One region of the Pseudoalteromonas shioyasakiensis genome, then DNA from elsewhere that is predicted to be linked to it. Evidence: predicted binding sites of a transcription regulator. Region 1 holds the regulator's gene; each other region holds the start of a gene.
The links. The regulator sigma-54, encoded in region 1, starts transcription at its own class of promoters, with help from an activator protein. The targets are predictions, from matches to a motif close to GTTGGCACGNNNNTNGNNT.

Region 1 (3,191 bases):
CATTACCTATGATATGGCACAGCAGCTGATCAGTGCTGAAAAAGACGAAAATTCAACAGATCGTGTACACACTATTTTAGTACCTGTTGAAAATAAAAAAGACAATAAAGGCCAACCATGAGCACATTAAAAGCAGAGCTTTTAGCTAAAAGCTACAAAGGCCGTCAAGTGGTTAAAAATGTCGGTCTTGAAGTTGAGGCAGGCAGTATTGTTGGCTTGCTTGGCCCAAATGGCGCAGGTAAAACCACCACCTTCTACATGATTGTAGGCTTAGTACCAAGCGACAAAGGTAAAATCAGCATTGATGATAACGATATTACCCTTTTGCCAATGCACAATCGTGCCCGCTTAGGTATCGGCTATCTGCCACAAGAATCGTCAATTTTTCGAAAGTTAACGGTGTACCAAAACTTGATGGCTATTTTAGAAACTCGCAAAGATCTAAACAAAGCAGGTCGCGAAGAAACACTAAATAGCTTACTCGATGAATTTAGCATCCAACACATTCGCGATAGCCAAGGTATGGCGCTGTCAGGTGGTGAACGCCGCCGTGTTGAAATTGCTCGCGCATTAGCCGCAAATCCTAAATTTATCCTTTTAGATGAGCCTTTTGCTGGTGTTGATCCAATTTCAGTGTTAGATATAAAGAAAATAATTGAGCACCTAAAAAATCGTGGTATTGGTGTACTAATTACTGACCATAATGTTCGAGAAACCCTTGATGTTTGTGAAAAAGCCTACATTGTTTCTCATGGGGAGCTAATTGCATCAGGCACACCTGAGCACGTATTAGCAGACCAAACTGTACGCGATGTATATCTAGGCGAGCAATTCAGGCTGTAACCATTACGCCAGCGACTAGAGCATCTGCTAGACTTATAACAATGACAATAAATCGATAATGACTTAACTGTGTTTGCACAGTTATCGATAACTTAAAAAGGATTGTTAGGGATACATGAGGCAATCATTACAGCTGCGCATGGGCCAGCAACTTACAATGACTCCACAACTGCAACAAGCTATTCGTTTGTTGCAGCTCAGTACATTGGATCTCCAGCAAGAAATTCAAGAAGCGCTTGATAGTAATCCTCTACTTGAAGTGGAAGAAGCGGATTACAACGAAGAAAGCACCGGCAAGAATGAGCAAAAAGCTGAATCTGACGATGTGCAAGTCAGCGCGTCTGCCGAAGAAGCTCCTAGCGAATACGAGCAAGAAAGTAGTGATGCTCTCAATAAAGACACCGTAAGCGATGACTTAGCTATGGATGTTACCTGGGATGAGTACATGAGTGCCGCCCCTTCAACATCGTCAGGGCCAATGCCTGAAGATGAATCAATCTATCAGGGTGCATCAACCGAAACCCTTCACGAATACCTAATGTGGCAATTACAGCTCACGCCATTTAGCCCTACTGATGAAGCGATTGCTGTGGCAATTGTAGAAGCTATCGATGAATCAGGTATTTTAACGGTAAGCTGTGAAGATATCGTCGAAAGCTTTAATCAAAATAGCGATGAAGAAGAAATCGAACTTGATGAAGTCGAAGCGGTCTTAAAAAGAATTCAGTTATTTGATCCTGTTGGTATTGGCGCACGCAGTTTACAAGAATGTCTGTGCATTCAGTTACGTCAATTCGATGCTAATACGCCATATTTAGCTGAAACTAAAATGGTTTTATCTGAGCATATCGAATTATTAGCGAGTCGCGACTATCGAACTTTGATGAAAAAGACTAAGCTTAAAGAAAACGAGCTTAAAGAAGTGATGACGCTCATCCACAGCTTAAATCCTAAGCCTGCGGATAGCATAGTGCGCGAAGAGTCTGAGTACGTCATACCTGATGTATCAGTAAAAAAAGTAAAAGGTCGCTGGGTAGTCGAGTTAAACCCAGACTGTATGCCAAAGATTAGAGTGAACAGCCAATATGCGGCGATGTCTCGCTCTGTTAAATCAAGTAGCGACAGCCAATTTATTCGCTCTCACTTACAAGAAGCTAAGTGGTTTATTAAAAGCTTAGAAAGCCGTAACGATACGCTATTAAAAGTGACCAACTGTATCGTTCAACAACAACAAGCTTTCTTTGAGCATGGCCCTGAGGCAATGAAGCCGATGGTGCTAAATGATGTTGCTGAAATGGTCGAAATGCATGAATCGACGATTTCACGGGTAACAACGCAAAAATATATGCATACCCCACGGGGTATTTTTGAGTTGAAATATTTCTTCTCAAGCCATGTCAGCACCGAAAATGGTGGTGAGTGTTCTTCTACAGCAATACGCGCTTTAATCAAGAAGTTAGTCGCTGCAGAAAACTCAGCTAAACCATTGAGTGATAGCAAAATTGCAGATATATTGGCTGAGCAAGGAATTAAAGTAGCTAGACGTACAATTGCAAAATATCGTGAGTCTCTAGCAATACCTCCGTCTAATCAGCGTAAGAGTCTGATTTAGACGTTTTACATAGAAGGAAAAATGCTTATGCAACTAAATTTAACTGGTCGTCATGTAGAAATCACAGATTCATTAAGAGACTATGTAAACACCAAGTTTGCGAAACTAGAAAGGCATTTTGACCATATTAATAATGTTCATGTCATTCTAGATGTAGAAAAATTAAGCCAAAAAGCAGAAGCAACTTTACATGTAAACGGAGGCGAGTTATTCGCTTCTACAGAACATCAAGATATGTACGCAGCCATTGACTCACTGATCGATAAACTCGATCGCCAAGTCATTAAACACAAAGAGAAATTAGCTCGACATTAAATTATGAAACTAAGTTCACTTACTAACCAGGACTGCAGCAAAGCTGCGGTCCTTTTTAATAGCAAAAAAAGAATTCTTGAATATATCAGCGAACTGGCTCACCAGCAGCTTCCTCATTTATCGCAACAAGATATCCTAGATGCTTTACTCAACCGAGAAAAACTAGGTAGCACCGGCATTGGCCGAGGTATTGCTATTCCACATGGCCGAATGAGTGGCGCAGATGAACCTCATGCTTTTGTGATAGTGAGTGAATCCCCTATTAATTTTGATGCAATTGATAATCGCCCGGTTGATATTTTTGTAGCACTCATCGTACCAGATGGTGACTGTCAGCTTCACCTAAAGACCTTATCAACAATTGCTGATAGACTTAAAGATAAAGAGTTTTGTAAACAGCTGCGTAGTGCAACTACCGATC
Region 2 (3,191 bases), 1.2 Mb from region 1:
GTTCACTGTCTTTGCCCACTAAGACACCGGCCACAATGGCACTGCACACGGCTGCAATAGGGCGTATTACCGCCATAAATGGGCCAAGTAACACATAAGATACCGAAACCGAATCGACCCCTGTTTCAGGGGTTGAAACTAAAAATGCCGTGGTGGCACTTTTTGACGCCCCCGCCCTTCTTAAACCAATGGCCGCAGGGATCACACCACATGAACACAAGGGCATTGGAGCCCCAATAAAGGCTGCTTTAACTGTGGTCCATAAACCTTCTTTGCCTAAATGCCGGTTAAGAAAGTTAGCAGGCAAATACACATTGAGAAGACCCGCTATGAATAAGCCAAGCATTAACCAAGGCGCTGAGAGTAAAAACAGATGCCAAAAATTATTGAGTAAGTCCATCGATATCCTCCAGCGTCGTTAGTATTGAGCAATTTTCAGCAGGTTCTTCACCGCCACAACATTTATCTGCCAATAATGAAAGTGAGTCATAAAAGCGAGTTAGCTCTGCAATTCGTTGTGCAACGAGATCGCGTTTTTGTAACGTCATTTCTTTAACTTCATGACAAGAATGCTGATCTTTATGAAACTTAATTTGCAGCAACTCTTTGATCTCAGCCAGACTAAAGCCAACATTCTTTGCTCTGAGAATAAACGCCATTTGTTTATAGTCATTCTCAGAATAAAAACGATATCCCACGTCTGAACGCGAACTAGGCGTTAACAAACCATGCTTTTCGTAGTACCGTAGCGTATCTGTTGAGACACCCAACTGACGGGCAAACTCACCTATTTTCATCACCGTCTCCATTGTGAAGCGTTTAATTATTATGCTCACTATAAACCTTGGAGTACACCCCAAGGTCAAGCAATAAATTAAAAAAGGAAAGCACATGAATATTACTGTCCTTGATGCAGCGACATTAGCCAACACTTCGTTAGATGCCCTAGCGCAATTAGGTAAATTAACCTGTTACGACTTAACCGCCCAAGAACAGGTTGTTGAGCGCTGCGAAGATGCCGATGTCGTTATCAGTAATAAAGTGGTGATTGATCAGCACGCCATGAGCAAATTAACTAATTTAAAATTAATATGTGTTGCAGCGACGGGTACTAACAACATTGATTTAGATGCAGCCAAAGAACATAACATCGCTGTGACCAATGTCGCATGCTATTCAACACCGAGTGTGGTGCAGCATACCTTTACTCTCATCACTAATTTATTGGGCAATACTCACAGATACATTAATGATTGCCAGCAAGGCTTATGGCAGCAAAGCCCTATGTTTTGCCGATTAGATTACAGCTTTAATGAAATTGCCGGCAAAACACTGGCTATTGTTGGCTATGGCTCACTGGGTAAAGCCGTTGCCGATGTAGCACGCGCCTTTGGTGCCAATGTCATCATTAGTGAACGAAAAGGCCAAACGCCTCGTGAAGGTCGTGTTAGTTTCAATGATGCCCTAACCACGGCCGATATTATTAGTGTTCACTGCCCGCTTACTGATGAAACACGCAACCAAATCGCCGCGGCAGAATTAAGCATGATGAAACCGTCAGCTATCATCATTAATACTGCTCGTGGTGGGATCATCAATGAAGCCGATTTAGCTGATGCATTAGCTAATAATGTCATAGCCGGAGCTGGTGTTGATGTACTCAGTAAAGAACCCGCAGAGCACGAAAACCCGCTGGCACAATACAAAGGTGCAAACTTATTACTTACCCCACACATTGCATGGGCCAGCCAAGAGTCTATCGTGCGCTTAGTTAACGAAATTGCGTTAAATATCCAAGCATTTAATCAAGACGAAACTCGTAACAGGTTGGTCTAAATAGCAATTTATTAGTCAATAGAGCTAAGTAGTTAGTAATTTATTACTTAGTCTATTGACTAAAAACAACCTAAATAATTGATTTAGTTATGATTTAACAATTTGGCAAGCAGCTTGCTATTAAGTGAATAACTATAAAACAATTTCTTCGGGATAAAATAACATGAAAAAAGCACTTCTAATTGCCGCGCTAACTGCACCATTTTTAACTGGTTGTGTCATTGCTGTTTCTGACGGTGAAGCTGACACACATTGGGCAGGTAACTCTTCTAGCTGGCAGAAACAGCATAAAAACAACCGTGAAGTGATTTCTAACCTTGCATTAGATACGAGCTACCAAACTGTATTAAATAAACTAAATACACCTAACTTTACCGAGTTATTAAAGCAAGGTGATGATGTTTACCAAGTATTATTCTATGCAACGCATAGTATTCACTCTGATGGCAAGATGACTAAAGACGAGTGTACGCCACTCGTATTTAAAAATGATAAGTTAATTGGCGTGGGTGATACGATTTATAAATCGCTAAGTAACGGCTAATTAGCATATTTAAGTTCTGTAAGTAGGCAGCTATTGCCTACTTATGTTCGCTCACCGCTATCATTCTCGATACTATCTGATCTCGTCCGGCATCCTTAGCCTGATAAAGACCTAAATCAGCTTCTTCAAGCAAAGTTTGTTCTGCATAAACCTGACCATTTTCTGTGGTCGCAATACCTATACTAATTGTGACATGGTCAGCATTTAGCGACGCTTTGTGTGGAATGTTTAAATCATTCACGGCATTGCGCAATTTATTTGCAAACGACATAGCCTCTTTCGCTGAAGTATTGGGTAACACCGCAGCAAACTCTTCACCACCATAACGAGCAACAAAGTCACTGCCTCGTTCACAAGCTCCAACTAAGGCATGAGCAATTTGTTTTAAGCAATCATCACCTGCTCGGTGACCATAGCAATCGTTGTAACGTTTAAAGTGATCAACATCCATCAATAACACCGATAACGGGGTTTGATCTCGACGGCAACGACGCCACTCTCGCGCTAAATTTTCATCTAAATAACGTCGGTTTGGGATCTCTGTTAAGCCATCAATTGAGGCGAGCATTTCGAGTAAGTCATTTTTTTGTTTGATCAGCAGCTGATTGCGCACTCGAGCACGCACGATAGCAGCACTAAATGGTTTAGTGATGTAGTCCATCGCGCCTAATTCAAGGCCCTTCGCTTCGTCATCATGGCTGGTATTGGCTGAAATAAATATTACAGGCAGCATACTGGTGGTCGCGCTTTCTTTTAATTTAGTAAGCACTTCGTAGCCGTCAATGCCGGGCATTACAATATCCAAGATCAA
Region 3 (3,191 bases), 420 kb from region 1:
TATAAAAGCCTGTGTGTTTTCAACCTCATTAAATAACCCAGTTGGCAGTTTTATGCCTGATGCCAAGCGTGAGCAATTAGTGGCACTTTTAGAGCAACGCGACGTGGTACTTATTGAGGATGATGTTTATGGCGACTTACATTTTACAGCTAAGCGTGCCACTCCTGCACAGGCCTATTCAAAAAAGGGCTTAGTGATCACCTGCGCGTCGTTTTCAAAAACAGCTGCCCCTAGTTACCGCATAGGTTGGATCATTGCTGGTAAGTTTGCAGAGCAAGCAAGGCGACACAAACGCGCGCTTAGTTGCTCTGCGCCACTTATAAACCAGTGGACCTTGTATGAGTTTATAGCTAGCGGTGAGTACGACCGTAACATTCGTTTGCTTAGACAGCGCTTAAGTACCAACAAAGAGCGAATGATTTGGTGCCTGCAGCAATATATGCCAAGTTGTGCGCGTATAAGTAACCCGCAAGGGGGCTGTGTTATCTGGGTTGACCTTGGTAGCCAATATGATGCGGTAAAGTTATTCCATTTGGCACTAGAGGCGGGGATCAGCATTACTCCAGGGTTGATATTCTCAGCGGGTAAAAAGTACCGTAGCTGTTTTCGCTTAAGTTATGGCTTGCCTTGGTCTGAAAACTTAGAGCAGGCGATTAAAACGTTATCGCAACTGACTGCGCTGGCCAAAAAATAAAAAAGCGCAGAGCAAGCTCTGCGCAAAGGACCAAGTGTTTTGGTTCAGGGATGTTAATTCATTACTCTGCGTTCTGTTTGAAAGTAAATAGTTGATACTCTTTTAGCTCTGGTACTAGAACAACTAGCTCTTGCTCTTTATGAGCGATATCAGCAAAGCTGCCGCATAATGCATCTGCTCGTTCTTCAAGTTGAGCTGCCTGTGTTTCTACGCGTGCTTCTATTTGTGCGCCCATGTTTTCCATACGTTGCTCAAACTCATCCATGTCGCCACCTGAACCTAAAAGCTCAGAACCTAGTGCCACTAAAATGCTGCCCATTGATTGCATCATGGCTGACTCTACAGCCGATTCAATTTGCTCATCGAATTGGTCTTCAAAGTTTTGGCCAAATTTTTCGAAATTTTGCTGACCCATGGTGAACGCACCTTGCTGATAGAAAGCGTTTTGTACTTCTACGCTGATATCGTCCATTAATTCTGAAATGTCGCTTAGGCCATCAATATTGAAAGCATTTGATACTTCTTCGATGGCTACACCTGCTATTTTTACGCCATCAAGTGCGATATTTGCTACTTCAGGAAGTTGGCTGCGTAAGCTGTCTGAGTAATCTGCAATTGCTTGCTGTTGTGAAGCATCAAGCGACACGCTTTGACCATCGATATATAAAGTGTTCTGATCGATGATTTTCATAGTGCGATTATCGGCTGTGTATACTTCTAACTCGCTTGGTGTGATGCGTACATCATTTATAAATTCAACATCACACTGCTCACCGCTGAATGAAATATTTGTATCATTATCGTTATGAGCCATTGCGCCGGTAGCGATAAATAAAGAACTTACTAACAATAACTTTTTCATTTTTTTCTTTCCTGTTTGAAATGACACTAATACATAATCAAATTGAATGCCAAAATTTATAAATTTAATTAATTCAATTGCTTGCTGTATTTTTAGGCTTTTTTAAAAATTGCGGAGAGTAACTTTTTAACCATTTTTTAGTCAAATTAACTAAAAAATACACATGCATAAATGACTCTTATCGAAACGATAAAAAACTCTCACTTTTCAGAAATCAAATTTAGCGCTATTTATTCACAATATTGACATATGACCTATTTAGCATGGGTGTATGGCTTTATTTTGGTGGTTTTTTAGATACTAAATTACTACTGAGCTTTTTAATCTTTGCCAATTCATCGAGCAAATTTTAATCTCAAGAATTGGTCTCAAACACTTTATGGAGTGGGTTGTGGGTAAGACATTTAGTTATGACGCGCTAGATGACGATTTTGTTGAAGACGAGTACGAAATGGTCGGGCGTAATCAACACGACAAGAAAAAGCAACGCGTAAAGAAGAAGTTGGAAGACTATCTTGAGCAAAAACGCTTGCGCAGAAACTTAGGCGATGACGACTTTGACGAGTACTTGAACGACTAAGCATTAATTTAGATAAAGAGGCAATTTGCCTCTTTATTGCTTTTTTATGCTTTGTTATTTGCTCAGTGCAGCTGCGATGTCTGATTCGAGCTGTTCAGGCTTTGTAAGTGGCGCATATCGCTTAATGGCCTTGCCATCTTTACCAATTAAAAATTTGGTGAAGTTCCATTTTATTTTGCGGGTGATAAAACCTGGTAACTCTGATTTTAGGTATCTAAAAACAGGGTGAGCATGTTCGCCATTCACATCGACTTTGCTCATCATTAAAAAGCTAACGCCATAGTTAATTAGGCAGCCTTCTTTAATTTCTTTTGCATCACCTGGTTCTTGTTTACCAAATTGGTTACAAGGAAAACCAATTATCACTAAGCCTTGCTCATGATACTTTTCATGCAGTGCTTGTAAGCCTTCATATTGTGGAGTGAAGCCACATTTACTTGCTGTATTTACAACAAGTACGACCTTGTTTTCAAAATCAGAAAAGTCAACGGTTTGGCCTTGTAGGCTGGTGGCTGAGAGTTGGTGAAATTCGCTCATAATGATAACTTTTTTATTATTGTTGCATTGATTCTAACTTGCTTGGAGTTTTTCTAAAAGGGTAAATTTTAATCAGCGCTTTTCTTATTTGGTGTTAAGCATCGCAGCTAACTTAAAATTATAAATAATCCCATCCCTGCCAGTGTTGTGTAGTATATGTTATGTGTTTTATAAGCCACGATAACAGACACAACAGCAGCGCTTAGATAGGGGTTTTGCCACTCTAGATTTATTCCTTCGTCATTAATAAACACAATGGGCACCCAAATTGCGGTGAGTACGGCAGGGGCGCTAAAACTTAAAAATTGCTGCATTTTCGGGCCGACTTTAAACGGTAATGCGCGGTGCAAAAATAAGTAACGTGTGAAGAAGGTGATACACGCCATTAATAAAATGGTGGTCATCATAGTGTATGCTCCTCTTTTGCTTGCCAGCGACTAATTAGATAACCCACTGTCATAGCGATAAGAGCTGCGGTGACAAGCCAAAGTTGAAAGCCCTGACTTTTTAATAGTGTT

Region 2: the regulator sigma-54 is predicted to act here: its motif matches at 1,938-1,956, upstream of KQP93_RS14295 (DUF3192 domain-containing protein).
Region 3: the regulator sigma-54 is predicted to act here: its motif matches at 1,592-1,610, upstream of KQP93_RS00345 (YggN family protein).

What each region holds. Positions count from the first base shown of each region.
Region 1 covers NZ_CP077770.1:482,848-486,038, reverse strand. The annotation lists gene lptA (lipopolysaccharide transport periplasmic protein LptA) at 1-121, shown strand, start outside; gene lptB (LPS export ABC transporter ATP-binding protein) at 118-843, shown strand; gene KQP93_RS02320 (RNA polymerase factor sigma-54) at 959-2,455, shown strand; gene hpf (ribosome hibernation promoting factor) at 2,483-2,770, shown strand; gene ptsN (PTS IIA-like nitrogen regulatory protein PtsN) at 2,774-3,191, shown strand, end outside.
Region 2 covers NZ_CP077770.1:3,075,855-3,079,045, forward strand. The annotation lists gene KQP93_RS14280 (SO_0444 family Cu/Zn efflux transporter) at 1-400, opposite strand, end outside; gene zntR (Zn(2+)-responsive transcriptional regulator) at 384-797, opposite strand; gene KQP93_RS14290 (D-2-hydroxyacid dehydrogenase) at 892-1,836, shown strand; gene KQP93_RS14295 (DUF3192 domain-containing protein) at 2,000-2,380, shown strand; gene KQP93_RS14300 (GGDEF domain-containing response regulator) at 2,418-3,191, opposite strand, start outside.
Region 3 covers NZ_CP077770.1:63,559-66,749, forward strand. The annotation lists gene KQP93_RS00340 (aminotransferase-like domain-containing protein) at 1-694, shown strand, start outside; gene KQP93_RS00345 (YggN family protein) at 756-1,556, opposite strand; gene KQP93_RS00350 (PA3496 family putative envelope integrity protein) at 1,948-2,136, shown strand; gene KQP93_RS00355 (glutathione peroxidase) at 2,191-2,673, opposite strand; gene KQP93_RS00360 (AzlD domain-containing protein) at 2,781-3,080, opposite strand; gene KQP93_RS00365 (AzlC family ABC transporter permease) at 3,077-3,191, opposite strand, start outside.